One region of the Exiguobacterium abrahamii genome, then DNA from elsewhere that is predicted to be linked to it. Evidence: riboswitches for the same ligand, from Rfam matches in the RefSeq annotation. Region 1 holds a riboswitch; the other holds the start of a gene.
The links. A riboswitch is a leader RNA that binds a small molecule or an ion and turns the genes downstream of it on or off. The one in region 1 is predicted to bind S-adenosylmethionine.

Region 2: linked by a shared signal. The riboswitch ahead of msrA (peptide-methionine (S)-S-oxide reductase MsrA) and the one ahead of ITJ88_RS13310 (Na+/H+ antiporter NhaC family protein) in region 1 are both predicted to bind S-adenosylmethionine.

The regions. Positions count from the first base shown of each region.
Region 1 is NZ_JADOYC010000005.1:12,987-20,382, reverse strand. It holds gene ITJ88_RS13330 (alanine/glycine:cation symporter family protein) at 1-1,143, shown strand, start outside; gene ITJ88_RS13325 (hypothetical protein) at 1,230-1,691, shown strand; gene ITJ88_RS13320 (aldo/keto reductase) at 2,032-2,844, opposite strand; gene ITJ88_RS13315 (hypothetical protein) at 3,002-3,205, shown strand; gene ITJ88_RS13310 (Na+/H+ antiporter NhaC family protein) at 3,251-4,561, opposite strand; SAM riboswitch class I at 4,643-4,747, opposite strand; gene ITJ88_RS13305 (metal ABC transporter solute-binding protein, Zn/Mn family) at 4,817-5,830, opposite strand; gene ITJ88_RS13300 (alpha/beta hydrolase) at 6,000-6,989, shown strand; gene ITJ88_RS13295 (histidine phosphatase family protein) at 7,007-7,396, shown strand, end outside.
Region 2 is NZ_JADOYC010000003.1:34,683-40,571, reverse strand. It holds gene ITJ88_RS11450 (MFS transporter) at 1-1,019, opposite strand, end outside; gene ITJ88_RS11445 (winged helix-turn-helix domain-containing protein) at 1,034-1,633, opposite strand; gene msrA (peptide-methionine (S)-S-oxide reductase MsrA) at 1,864-2,394, opposite strand; SAM riboswitch class I at 2,490-2,593, opposite strand; gene ITJ88_RS11435 (M20 metallopeptidase family protein) at 2,656-3,834, opposite strand; gene ITJ88_RS11430 (putative quinol monooxygenase) at 3,912-4,205, shown strand; gene ITJ88_RS11425 (C40 family peptidase) at 4,263-5,889, opposite strand, start outside.

The DNA of each region.
Region 1 (7,396 bases):
ATCGCCTTGATCGGTTCGGCATCGGCATTCGTCGAGAGTACACTCGCGCAGATCTACAAGGTGCGGGACGATAAGGCATGGCGTGGGGGTCCTGCCTATTATATGGAAAAAGCACTCGGTCAACGTTGGTTAGGAATCTTATTTAGTATCTTGATTACGATCTCATTCGGATTTGTCTTCAATTCCGTTCAATCGAATACGATTTCGCTTTCTCTTCAAAATCAATATGGCTTTGATAAAACATGGATTACGGTCGGACTAGTCGTGCTGACGGCACTTGTCATCTTTGGTGGTGTCCGTAGTATCGCAACCGTCGCGTCGTTCCTCGTACCAATCATGGCCGGTGGTTATATCCTGATCGCGCTCTACATCATGGCGACGAATCTTGAAGTACTGCCAAGTATTTTTAAATTGATCTTCCAAGAAGGTCTATTCGAATTCAAGACACTCGCAGGTGGTGCAGTAGGTGCAGCACTCTTGAACGGGATTCGCCGTGGTTTATTCTCGAACGAAGCCGGTATGGGTTCAGCGCCGAACGCGGCGGCAACAGCGGAAGTCTCTCACCCGGCGAAACAAGGATTGATTCAATCGTTTGCGGTCTTCGTTGATACGTTGATGGTCTGTTCGGCGACAGCGATGATCGTTCTCGTCAGTGGAGTGGCAACAAAGGATGCTAGTGGTCAACCGGTAGCTGGGATCGACTTAGCGCAAGGTGCGCTCGCATCACAAGTCGGATCACTCGCGACAGGATTCATGGTCGTCGCGATTTTCCTCTTTGCTTTTAGTTCTGTCGTCGGAAACTACTACTACGGTGAATCGAATATCAACTTCATCCGTGAAAATAAACAAGTTTTGATGGCGTATCGTGTACTCGTTCTCGTCATGATCGTCTTCGGTTCACTCGTTGAATCGGCGAACCTCGTGTGGGCGTTAGCAGATATCTTCATGGGACTGATGGCGATCGTTAACTTGTATGCGATCTTCCGTCTCTCAAAAATCGCGAAACTAGCGCTCGAAGATTATGTCGGGCAACGAAAAGCTGGAAAAGAGCCACGATTCTATGCGGACTCGATTCCGAACTTGCCGGGGAAAGATACGCTTGAAGCATGGCAAGAATCAGAAAAAGACGAAAAAGCAATCTAAGAAAAAGGGAGTCAGAGAAATCTGGCTCTTTTTTTGTATAGAACGAATTTAAAAAGGGAATACAGAGTACAGAAGGGAGGGGGAGAATGGAAAACGTACATTTCGTCCGCGTCACAGATGCGGTCTGGGAGTCGTTCGGAAACGATCCCCACATCATCATGGACTGGATTTTATTCATTCATGAGACACAACCCGATCATGAACAATTATTCGCTCTCGAACAGACGAATGCTATCTATCATTTGATGAATCAAATCGATATCTATATTGATCAAGACACGCATTACAATCTGGGACGAGCGATCGTTGGCGAAGAGTTGATCGTTAACGAAGAGAAAGCGGCGATTGTCGGTATTCTTCCCTTACCACTCCTCATTATCTCGGCTGAGGTGATGCGGAATTTTGATCAACGGGCACTTGCTTCGATTCATAATGAAGCCGGAACACCGGGAGAATTCGAGGATGTCTGGGAACAGTTCGCCAATCTGCGTGCCTATTTTCAAAAGGCGGAAGAAGCGGAAGATACGATTTTAATTTATTATGTCTGATCAGCTTCAATCATAAAAAAAGAGACCCGCTTCCAAGTCATAGACTGGAAACGGGTCTCTCGTCGTTCAGATGAATCAAGAGGCTGACTCAAAAAGAATGACGCGTCTTTTCACGCCCTTTCCTCAGGTGAGACACAAGCCGATTTTCCGGCTTTATTCAAGCAGGAAAACGGGTCTTGTTTGTCTCTTACAGCGCAAAGAGGCACTTTTCCTGTAGGAGTGGCGTGAAACACGTCATTCTTTTTGTTACGAGATAGGGTGGCAGATCATCGTTCTGCCACCCTTCTCTTTGTGGAAACGGACTTTTGAGTCAGCCTCATCTTTTACGTGAATTGCCAGATTAAAAATCGATTTCGTCCGGATCCGGTCCGAGGCGGACATCCGTTGCGATACGATCAATTTTCTCAAGATCATCAGCATCGAGTTGGAAATCAAAGACGTCGAAGTTTTCCGCAATGCGTGCTGGTGTAACGGATTTTGGAAGAGCAACGATGCCGTTGTCGAGATGCCAACGTAAGACGACTTGTGAAGGTGTCTTGCCGTGTTTCTCTGCGATTTCCTTGAAATCATTGATTTCGAGGAATTTCCCTTGCATGAGTGGGCTCCATGCTTCGACTTGAATGTTGTGATCTTGCAAGTATTCGTGCAGTTCGTGTTGCGGTAATTGTGGGTGCAACTCGACTTGGTTGATCATTGGTGCCATCAAGCCCTCTTCTGCCAATGTATCGAGGTGATGTTCTTTGAAGTTCGAGACACCGATCGCTTTGATCTTGCCTGCTTCATACAGTTCAACCATTGCTTTCCACGCTTCGATATAGCCTTCGACCGGCCAGTGAATGAGATAGAGGTCAAGGTAATCTGTTTCGAGACGTTCGAGCGATTCTGCGAATGCTTCCTTCGTCCGACCGGCACGAATATCATCGTTCCAGACTTTTGACGTTAAGAAGAGATCCTCACGTTTCACGCCGCTTTCCTTGATTCCTTTTGCGACACCGCGCTCGTTTTTGTAGACAGCAGCCGTATCGATATGACGATAGCCGACACGTAATGCTTCAGCGACAGCAGCAGGTGCTTCTGTCTCTTCATCTACTTGCCAGACACCGAATCCGATTTGGGGAATCGTAATACCGTTTGAAAGTTTTGCGTATTGCATGTGTTACTCCTCCTCATAAAACGTAGTTTAGATTTGCTCGTTTAGTTTAGCATGAACGAACGAAGACGTCCGTTTCCATGCTCATGGAGGAACAAAATAAGGTAAAATAGAAAAGAATCATAAGATTTAATCGTGTGTTAAAAGAGGGGGAGAAAAGATGGCTCAAAAGAATAAACAGCTATCCAAATGTACTTGGCTTAGCATTGGCGCGTTGTTAGTAACGCAGGCAGTGGGTCTGTTTCTTAGTGCGCGAAAGTCAGGACGTAATCCATGGGTGTGGGGAGGCGCTGGACTCGTTCAATTCCCGCTTCCGGCAATCGCTTACTTAATCTTAGAACGACAAGCGAAGCAGAAAAAATAATAAAAACAGGTCCAATCGTCGACGCGATTGGACCTGTTTTTATGGTTACGAAGAAATTTTTTCTTGCTTCGTCGCTGTCTTCTTCATGCGTGGCAAGCCGAAGAAGATGGCGATTGATCCACAGACGAAGAGGAGGAACGGGTAGAACAGATACGGAATCAGTTCAGGAGAAGCTGTTTTCGTCAATTCTGCTGCGATCAAAAGTTGTGCCCCGTACGGAATGATGCCTTGAATACCACAAGAGAAGATATCAAGGATACTCGCTGATTTCTTGCGATCGACTTCATACGTATCGGCGATTTCAGCTGCCAGTGGTCCAGCGACGAGAATCGAAATCGTATTGTTTGCTGTCGCGAGATTCGTTGCACTGACGAGTGCCGCCATACTGAATTCGGCACCCCGACGCTGTGAAATCTTGCGTGTCAGCGTCTCTTTTAAGAAGGCGATTCCACCGTTGAACGTAATCAAGCTGACGAGACCACCCATGAGGAGCGTCAAGATGGAGATCTCCGCCATGCCCAACATGCCTTCAGACATCGAGAGGACGAAGCCACTTAAGCCGAAGCTACCATCAATCATACCGATGATGCCGGTGAGTAGCGTACCACCAATTAAGACAAGGATGACATTGACACCGAAGATCGCAAGAACGATGACAGCGAGATATGGAATCAACTTGTAGAATTCAAAGGCTTTTGCTTCGACGACGTCACCAGAACCGGAAACGAATGCGAGCAGGATGACCGTCAAAATAGCAGCCGGCAGGACGATCATGAAGTTCGTCCGGAATTTATCGCGCATGTTCGTTTTTTGGGTACGGACGGCAGCAATCGTCGTATCCGAGATGAACGACAAGTTATCGCCAAACATCGATCCACCAACGACAGCAGCCGCTGCGATCGCAACGTTGATGCCTGTCGCTTCATGAATACCGAAGGCGATCGGTGCGAGTGCAGCAATCGTTCCGGTAGATGTCCCCATCGCCATCGAGATGAAGGCAGCGATGATGAACAGACCACTCATGAGAAGCGATGGAGGTAGAAACGTCAAAGCGGCATTAACGGTCGCATCGATGGCACCGATTGCTTCTGCCGTTCCAGAAAACGTACCGGCTAGTAAGAAGATGAAGACCATGATCATGATATCGGGATTTCCGGCACCCGTTGCAATTCGTTCAACCGTTTGATTGATCGATCCTTTCGTCGTGATTGCAGCAAAAATCAAAGCGATCAGTGCGGCGATAAGGATCGGAAATTTGTAAAAGTCGTCATAGAAGATCCCGGCTCCGATGAAGAGGACCAGGAATACGACGAGGGGAAGCAGTGCCCATTTGTTAGGCGTGATCGTTTCATTCATTGTTGACACCTCGTTTCTCAAAGATACAAAAAAAGACCCCTTCGCAAGAAAGAAGGAGGTCTTTATGAAATAAAGACGCTCTTCTTATCTCTCAAGCTTTCGCTTGCTGGATTTGGCACAGTACGAATCAAATCGTCCGCTGCCGAAACATCATTGGGCCAGTCCCTCCGTTTCTCGCGATAAAAAGAAGTCATTCAATTGTTGTAAAACACGTTTCTTACCGTACCGCATTGAGTAACGCGTGTCAACTGTACTTTACTGAAGTGCCTTTTTCAATGTTTGGACGTTTTCTTCCATCAACTTGAAATAAGAACTGTTTTGTTGCGCTTTCGTGACCGACTCTAGATTATGAATCGTTACGGATTCAGCTCCGATTTCTTTTTGGATGACACGTGCAACCTTAGGTGAAACTGTCTCTTCGAACGCGACGTATTTCAAATCATGCATCCGTGCTTCTTTCACTAAAGCGGCCAGTTGCTTTTGTGACGGTTCATCAGAAGGAGAAATTCCTGCGATCGGCAGTTGTGTGAAACCATATCGTTCTGCGAGGTAACCGTAAGCGGCATGCGTAACGAGAAGTTCTTTTTTCGATCCATCAGCGACCGCTTGTTTGAACTCTTCATCGAGTGCGTCAGCTTGTTGATCGAACGCTTTTAAGTTTTTCTCGAATGTTGCTTTGTCTTTTGGTACTTCTTTTGATAGAGCAGTTGTAATCGAGCGTGCCATTGCTTTTGCGTTGACAGGGTCGAGCCAGACGTGTGGATCGTATTTTCCGTGGTCATGACCCTCTTCTTCATGCGCATGTTCATCTGTTGCATGATCATCATGCCCTTCTTCTTCGTGGGCATGTTCGTCTTCTGTATGCCCTTCTTCTTCATGTGCATGAAGTGTAGCATCCGACTCTAGCAAGTTGACGTCCTTACTTGTCTCGACGAAGCGGACATCCGTGCCTTTTAGACTCTCCTGGATTTTTTTCGAATACGGCTCGAGCGTCGTACCGGTTAAGAGGAACAAGTCGCCCTTGGCAATCTCAGTGAGTTGTTTTGACGTTGGCTCGTAAGAGTGGGGGTCTGCTCCAGGTGGGACGATCATCTTGACGTCGACTTGATTACCACCGATTTCGCGGGCAATAGCAGCCGTCGCGAACGTTGATGCATAGACTTCTGTCTGGGTTTTATCTGAAGTCGATGAATCGGTATTTGAACCGCAAGCAGCGAGGACACTTGCACTCGCGAAGGCGACCGTTAAAGCAGGAATGATTTTTTTCATTATATGATACCTCCATTATTAAAACGTAACTATTCCGATTTGGACTTTCTCACTATAGCGGAACGCCGATGAAGCGTCAAGTAGGAATACCGAGACGTTCGACATCTTTTAAAACGGGGTAAAAGGATAATAAAGTGAAGAAACTGGTACGTCTTTTGGAGGTGATCAAGTGAAACGTGAAACTGCATGGCTAATGGGGGGAGCTGCGTTATTGACGACGGCAGCAGCGGGAGCGAGTATCTGGAACAATTATGGTGCATTGCTTCGATGGACCGAACCCGCCTTGCCACTCACAGAAAAACAACTGGCACCGCGGACGCTTACCTATAAACAGGTGGGAGACCGCATCTTACAGCTCGATCTCTATTATCCACCGGGAGAGGGACCGTTTCCCGTTGCCATCTATGCACACGGTGGTGCATTTGTTCGTGGAGAGCGCGATGACATATTCTGCTTTAGTCCAATCGTCGACCGTCTGCTTGAACTCGGAGTTGCCGTCTGTAGTATCGATTATCGTTTGTTTGAAGAGGGCAGTTATTTTCCGGATAACCTCGAAGATGTACGGGATGCGTTATGTTTTTTGAATAAGGAAGCAGAGGATCTTCGCATTCTAAGAGGACGGATGATGGTATGGGGAGACTCAGCCGGAGCCGCACTCATGCTGACGACGGCACTTGCCCCATCTGCTTTCGTTGGTGAGCGTGATGAGCGCCACATGCCATTGATCAGTGGTGTGATCGCTTTATATCCACCGACGAACTTTTTGTTGTTTAATTTCATTCAGACTTGGATTGCCCACATTAAGTTCTACAAGGGGGGACGAGAAGAATGGCGCAAGCTGATGACGCACGTCTCACCCGTCACACATTTATCGTCGGATGCCCCGCCCATCATGCTCTTGCACGGTAAAAAAGATCCAATCGTTCCATTTTCTCAAGCCTTGCATTTCGTTGAGAAGGGAGCGGATGTCGGAGCCGATGTTCGTTTGTTTTCCTTCCCGAACGGCACCCACTCACTTGCCAGTTTCGCTCAGACGGAAAATCCGTTAAAGATTGAGCGATTGCTCGAACGAATTGAACGTTTCACCTGTCAGGTGCTACTGTTGCCACCGCGACAACTTCCGAATGGAAAACATGATACAATCAGTCATATTTCTTAAATGAGGGAGACAGAGACATGACTGAAATTTGTTTAGTGCGGCATGGTCAGACGGATTGGAACTTAAACGAACGGATTCAAGGAAGAGAAGATATCCCGTTGAATGCAACAGGAAGAAGACAAGCGGAACTCAGCGCCGCTTATCTATCGAATGAAAAGTGGGATGTCTTGTTAGCAAGTCCTTTATCGCGTGCCGTTGAAACAGCAGAAATCATCGGTCGTGCTGTTGGTTTAACGATCACAGGGACAGATGAGCGACTTGTCGAACGCGAATTCGGAGCCGCTTCCGGTGAACCGGTCGCAGCGATTTACGAAGCCGTTCAAGCGAACGATACGACACTTGTGCCAGGTCTTGAAACGGAACAAGCCATCCAGGATCGCGTGTTCGATGCGCTACAGGAAGTGACA
Region 2 (5,889 bases), on a different contig from region 1:
GACTGGATGAACGTAATGAAGCGAATATTGATGATCGAAGAAAGGACACCAAGTGATGACAGGATGATCAGGTACAACGAAATCTGTTGGACTTGACTAAGCAGAAAGAGAAGCAGACCTAAGGCGCCAATTAATCGGACCGATGAGGTAAGCCCATTTGCTTTCGTCTGTGTAAAACCACTCCAGAGCGCCCCTCCGAGCATTCCCATTTGATAAGCCCCTTGCATATAACTTAAATCCATCGCATCTCCTTGAAGCACATCATGAACGAGTAAGGGGATTCCGAGTAAGAGTGGTCCAAAGAAAAAGAAATTGACACAGATGACAAGAAAAAGTGTCTGCTTGAGTTGCTGAAAGTGAAAGACGTAATGCAACCCTTCTTTTAGTTCAAAGAGAGCTGAATGCTGACGTGCTCGCTTGACCTTAGATTCACGAATACCATACGTGAAGAGAAGCGTCAGACAGAGTGTTCCGAAAATCACGAGAAAGACGTACGAGTAAGAGGAATGGCTGAGGATGACTCCACCAAGAATCGGACCTGAAAAGAGAACGATTTGATTAGATGTCTGAATCAATGAATTGGCTTTAGTGAGCTGTTCTTTCGAAACGAGTGTAGGCAGTAAGGAAGCATTCGCTGGCGAAAAGAATGCTTCCACACTACCGAATAAAAAGGCAAATCCTAAAATCGTCAGCAATGTAAGCTGATCGGCATGAAGTAACACGAGGAGGCAAATTATAAAACTGATCCGTAGACCGCTTGAGATACGCATGATCGTCGAACGTTTATAGCGATCGGATAAGACGCCACCGAACAACATGAGAAAAATACGGGGTAACAAGGTGGTCATGAGGACGAATCCGAGATATGACGCCTGGTTTAGCGTATGGATGACATACCATTGTTCAACAAACAGATAGGTTGATAGGGAGAGGGCGGAGCACATACCGGACCCCCATAAAAATAAAAAAGATCGATTTTTAAACAGTGATTGTTGCGTCTCCATTTCAATAGGTAGCATAAGACACCTCCGATTTAGACCTCGTCGTTCTCAAACAGTGGTTCATCAATTGCAAAGGCAGTTGTCATGATATAGAAGTGTTTTTTATCTTTTGCGTCTCGTGAAGGAGACCGTGTGAACTCGTCCAATAGAGCACGATACTTTGTAGCAAAGCGTTGAAAGTCGGCTTCAGACATCGTCAGTTCCTTTTGAAGTGATAAGCTCATCCAGTCCTCGACGTTCGAAGATGAAGGAGAAAAAGTAGCTGTCGGAGCCGTAAGAACGCGTGTCTTTGCCCGGTCCAATACTTCGAGATACGACTGCCGGGTCGCCTCTTTCGTCTCGACGAAGTTCAGTAGATGATCGGCAGGAATGTATCCTCGAGCAATCGCTTGATAGTATTTCAATAGATTGCCGCCCTGTTCTTCCGTCCGGACGAGACGAATCAAGTCATGCTTTTCAAGTTCTCGTACGTGATAGAGGATCTTCGCGCGGGATAACGTCAGTACGTGGGCTAACTGATGTACCGTATGTGGTTTTTCTACGAGAAGCATGAGGATTTTTGTTCGTAACGGATCACTGATCACTTTTAATTGTTCATAGCTCTCTAATATGTGAATCGCTTTTTGTTCCATGCAATCATCTCCTTTTTAACCGGTTAATTTTTATTAACCGTAAAATAAATGACTCCATTTGTAAACGGTTACAAATTTATGTAAGGGTATTAGTAAAGAAGACACCGTTTGTTTACATGCAAAAAAACTGACTCCCGTAACATCTCGATCATCCTCCACTTTCTACTGAAAGTAAGGGAAGGACGAGATGTTTGAAATCAGTCTCAGCTACTGTATGTGGTTCGAGGTGATTAGACCGTCGTCGTATCTTTCCATTCCTGCTCGATGAAAGCATCGCGACCAGAAGCAGCACGATCTTTTTTATAGTGCTCTGGATTTTTCTTATGGAAGTCTTGATGGTACTCTTCCGCCGGATAAAATTCAGAAGCGGCATCGATTCGCGTCACGATCGGTTGTTTGAAACGATTGCTTGCAGCGAGGGCATCACGGGAAGCGATTGCTGCTTCATGCTGTGCATCCGTATGATAGAAAATCGCTGGTGCGTACTGCGTGCCGCGATCTTGGAATTGACCTTCTGCATCTGTTGGATCCGTTTGTGGCCAGTAGAGTTCGAGCAGACGCTCGTACGGGAACAGGCTCGGATCAAACGTGATTTGGACGACTTCGAGATGTCCCGTCGTTCCTGTTTTGACTTGCTCGTACGTTGGGTTATCGACGTGACCGCCCATGTAACCCGATACGATTCCCTCGATTCCTGGTAATTCTTCAAACGGTGTCACCATGCACCAAAAACATCCACCTGCAAATGTTGCTTTTTCCATCCGTCTCTTCCTCTCCGTGGGAAATTCCCATTGTATGTCTGACAGCGAGAAAAACGAAAACGACTCCTTCGCTTGGTTGCAAAAGGAGTCGCCGCTTTTTATCAACCAAAGCTTTCGCTTTGCTGGTCGTAGCACCTTGCTATGCGCAGGTTGCTGGGACGTCATCGATCCAGATCTCTCGGTCCACTCTTGATAAGGGTATATGAAGTTGATGTCATTCGTTATCATTGTTGTGATGATACCATTCACACAGAAATAAAGTCAATCCTTAGGTTTCAAGGCACGTAAAACCGTCGCTCCGAGTGTCTTCGCACCAACCAACAACGCCTGTTCGTTGATTTCGTACTGCGGATGATGCTGTGGATAGTTGACGCGACCGTCCGTATATCCGGAGCCGGTAAAGAAGTAACTTCCTGGCACATGCGTTAGATAATGCGCGAAGTCATCCGCAGCCATCATTGGTGTGAGTGCCCGGACGGATGCTTCCGGTAAGAAAGAAGCGGCTTCCTGAACGAGTTTTGTCTCGTCCGGATGATTCCAGAGCGCCGGGTAACCAGTCGTGAAGTCGATTGAATAGGTGGCACCAATGCCGGCACATGTCGTTTTGGCGACAAGATCGACTTCTTGCCGGAGCTGATGCCGCAATGTCTCATTGAACGTCCGAATTTCGCCGACGATGCGTGCTTCACCCGTGACGATGTTCGGCGCCGTTCCCGCATGGAAGGATCCGATTGCAAGAACTGCCGGCTCGAACGGATCGACCCGTCGACTGACGAGATGCTGTAAGTTACAGACGAGCTGCGCTCCAGCGACGAGCGCATCTTTTGTTTTGTGCGGTGCTTGCGCATGTCCACCTTGACCATGGACGATGATTTCGAATTCGTCGATTGCACATAATGTATGTCCTTCTCGAAAACCGATCGTACCGACCGGTAAATCATTTTCGAGATGTGTCGCAAAAATCGCATCGACGCCTTCGAGGACGCCGGCTTCGATCATTTGGATGGCTCCACCGGGAAAGACCTCTTCTCCATGCTGATGGATGATTCGAATCGTTCCTTGCAATTGATCTCGTAACGGATAGAGTGTAGCAGCAAGGGCCATCACCATCGCCGTATGTCCATCGTGTCCACAGGCATGCATGACACCGGGATGGATCGACCGGAAGGCAAGTGTTGTCTCTTCTTGAAGTGGTAAAGCATCGAAATCTGCACGGACCGCAATCGTCGGACCAGGCTGTTTGCCTTCGATCGTCGCGACGACACCACGACCTCCGACGGCTGTTTGATAAGGGATGCCCTGCTCCGCATAAAAGTTTGCAATCCGTTCTGGTGTACGGACTTCCTGGAAAGAAAGTTCCGGATGTCGATGAAAATCACGCCGTAACGCAATCATCTTTGGTTCGAATTGTTCGAGTGCTTCAAAAAGTTGTGTTTGCATCTTCAAGCTCCTTTGACGTGTGTTTTTTCGTGAAAATGGGTACAGATACAGGTAATCACGAAAGGGGATAATGAAACATGGGAGAAATCGTCGTCAACGCTGTACTTACCATCAAAGCAGGACTCGCGGATCAAGTCTTTCCGATTCTACAAACGGTCTATCATGCCGCGCAAAAAGAGGAAGGATGCTTGCGCTATTCCTTGCATCAATCGATCGAGGATGAGCATCAGTTCATGCTGTATGAAGTGTATCGTGACGAAGAGGCGCTTGAAGCGCATATCGCATCCGACCACTATAAAGCATACCGTGAACAGATCGAGTTATACTTGATGGATCGACAAGTAACGAAATACGTCGAGATGACATTCTGACGTGTTGCGATAAGAAGAGACGAACCCGTCGAATTCGACGGATTCGTCTTTTTTGTCTTACATCGATTTGAAACCGAGGAAATGCTCTTGCCAACGCGGTTCATAAATCGAGTTGATTTGAAGCTGTGAACCGCCCGCATGGATAAAGTGTTCGCTATCGAGCATGATCCCGATATGCGATGGACCATCCGTGTAGGTATTCTGGAAGAAGACGATATCCGAGCGTTTGCCGCTTGAGATACTCGTCCGACGATTCGTAAAGAACGCACCGTACCAGTAGCCACGAACATTCGTCCGACCACCGTATTTTCCAGCCTTGTTCGTCGCGTAATGAATCAAGCCGGAACAGTCAAAACCACCGTTCACGGCATCTTGCGAACCCCATGTGTAAGGTGTGCCGATATGTTGAACGGCTGCTTGGATCAGCTTTTCACCGCGCGTATTATTCTTTTGGACGACTCGTTTATCGGACGTAATCGTCACGGCTGAGACCGGAAGATAAACAGGTGTCCAGCCCGACTGGATGACATAGAAGTTCCCGACCCGGTGACGCGGATAAACGCGTTTGCCTTGTTCAACGAGCCCACTGCCCTTTGGACTCGTCGGACTTGCGAAGAAGGATGTCGTCTGTTTGACCGTATAGATTTTCTTTCGATCGATTGCCTTTTGCGTCAGTTTCATATCGGGTTTGCTCGTGCTGATATAAGGGTTGAGGACGTAACCCGTCTGACCATTTGCCAGGCGAACTTGCCAAAAATCATCATCAATTGATTTTAGACCGATTAATTTCGTCCCTTTCTTCAAATAGGCAGCTGGGCGACTGTAAGCCACGTCGGCAGAGAAGAGGGGCGTCTGCTCCAGATGGACATAAAATGTCGTGCCTTTTTTTGCTTTTGCCGTCGGCTTGTTCAGTCCGATGCGACTCGAATCAACGAAACCAAAGGTGTTTTTATATTTGACGCGTGTATAATAACCGCTTTTTCCGTAGATCGAAATCGAGGCCCCTTTTTTGAATGTGCCGATTTTTTTACCCGATAGTTTTGCCTGCGAACGAATGACGACATCGTCTTCCGTCACGTAGCGTTGACCAGTGACGTCATACAGATCCGGCTTTTTCGTGACGAGATCCGTCGTCTTGACGTAACCGTAGACCGATCCTTTTTTCAAGCGTGTGTAACTGCCGCTTTTTCCGTAAATCGTTAGTTTGTCAGCTCGTTTGACGGAATACATGATTTTGCTCTTCGTCGAAGCAGATGTGTAGACGGACAAGTTGCGTTTCGCGTAACGTGTCCCGGTTGATGCATAGACTTTTCCAGTACCGAGATCAGCTGTCTTGACGTAAGCGTGAACTCCACGGAAGATGATCCGACTATAGGCACCGCTTGTGCCATACACCGTCAGCAGCGTATTCGTTTGATGTTGCTTTAAGACAGGACTGGAAGATTTGGCATCCGAATAGATTGGCGTAGCGCGCTGAACGTAGAGGCGCGCAGTCTTCGGATAGTATTTCAACGTACTGAGATGTGCCGTCAACACATAGGCATACTCGTCGTTTCGTTTAATTCGTGTAAATGAACCCTCGACGCCGTACGTCTGAAGCGAAGTATTCACAGGAAGCGATTGTACGACTTTTCCTTTTGTAGTCGCAGTAGCATAGACTGTCGTCTGCTGTTGGGCGTAACGT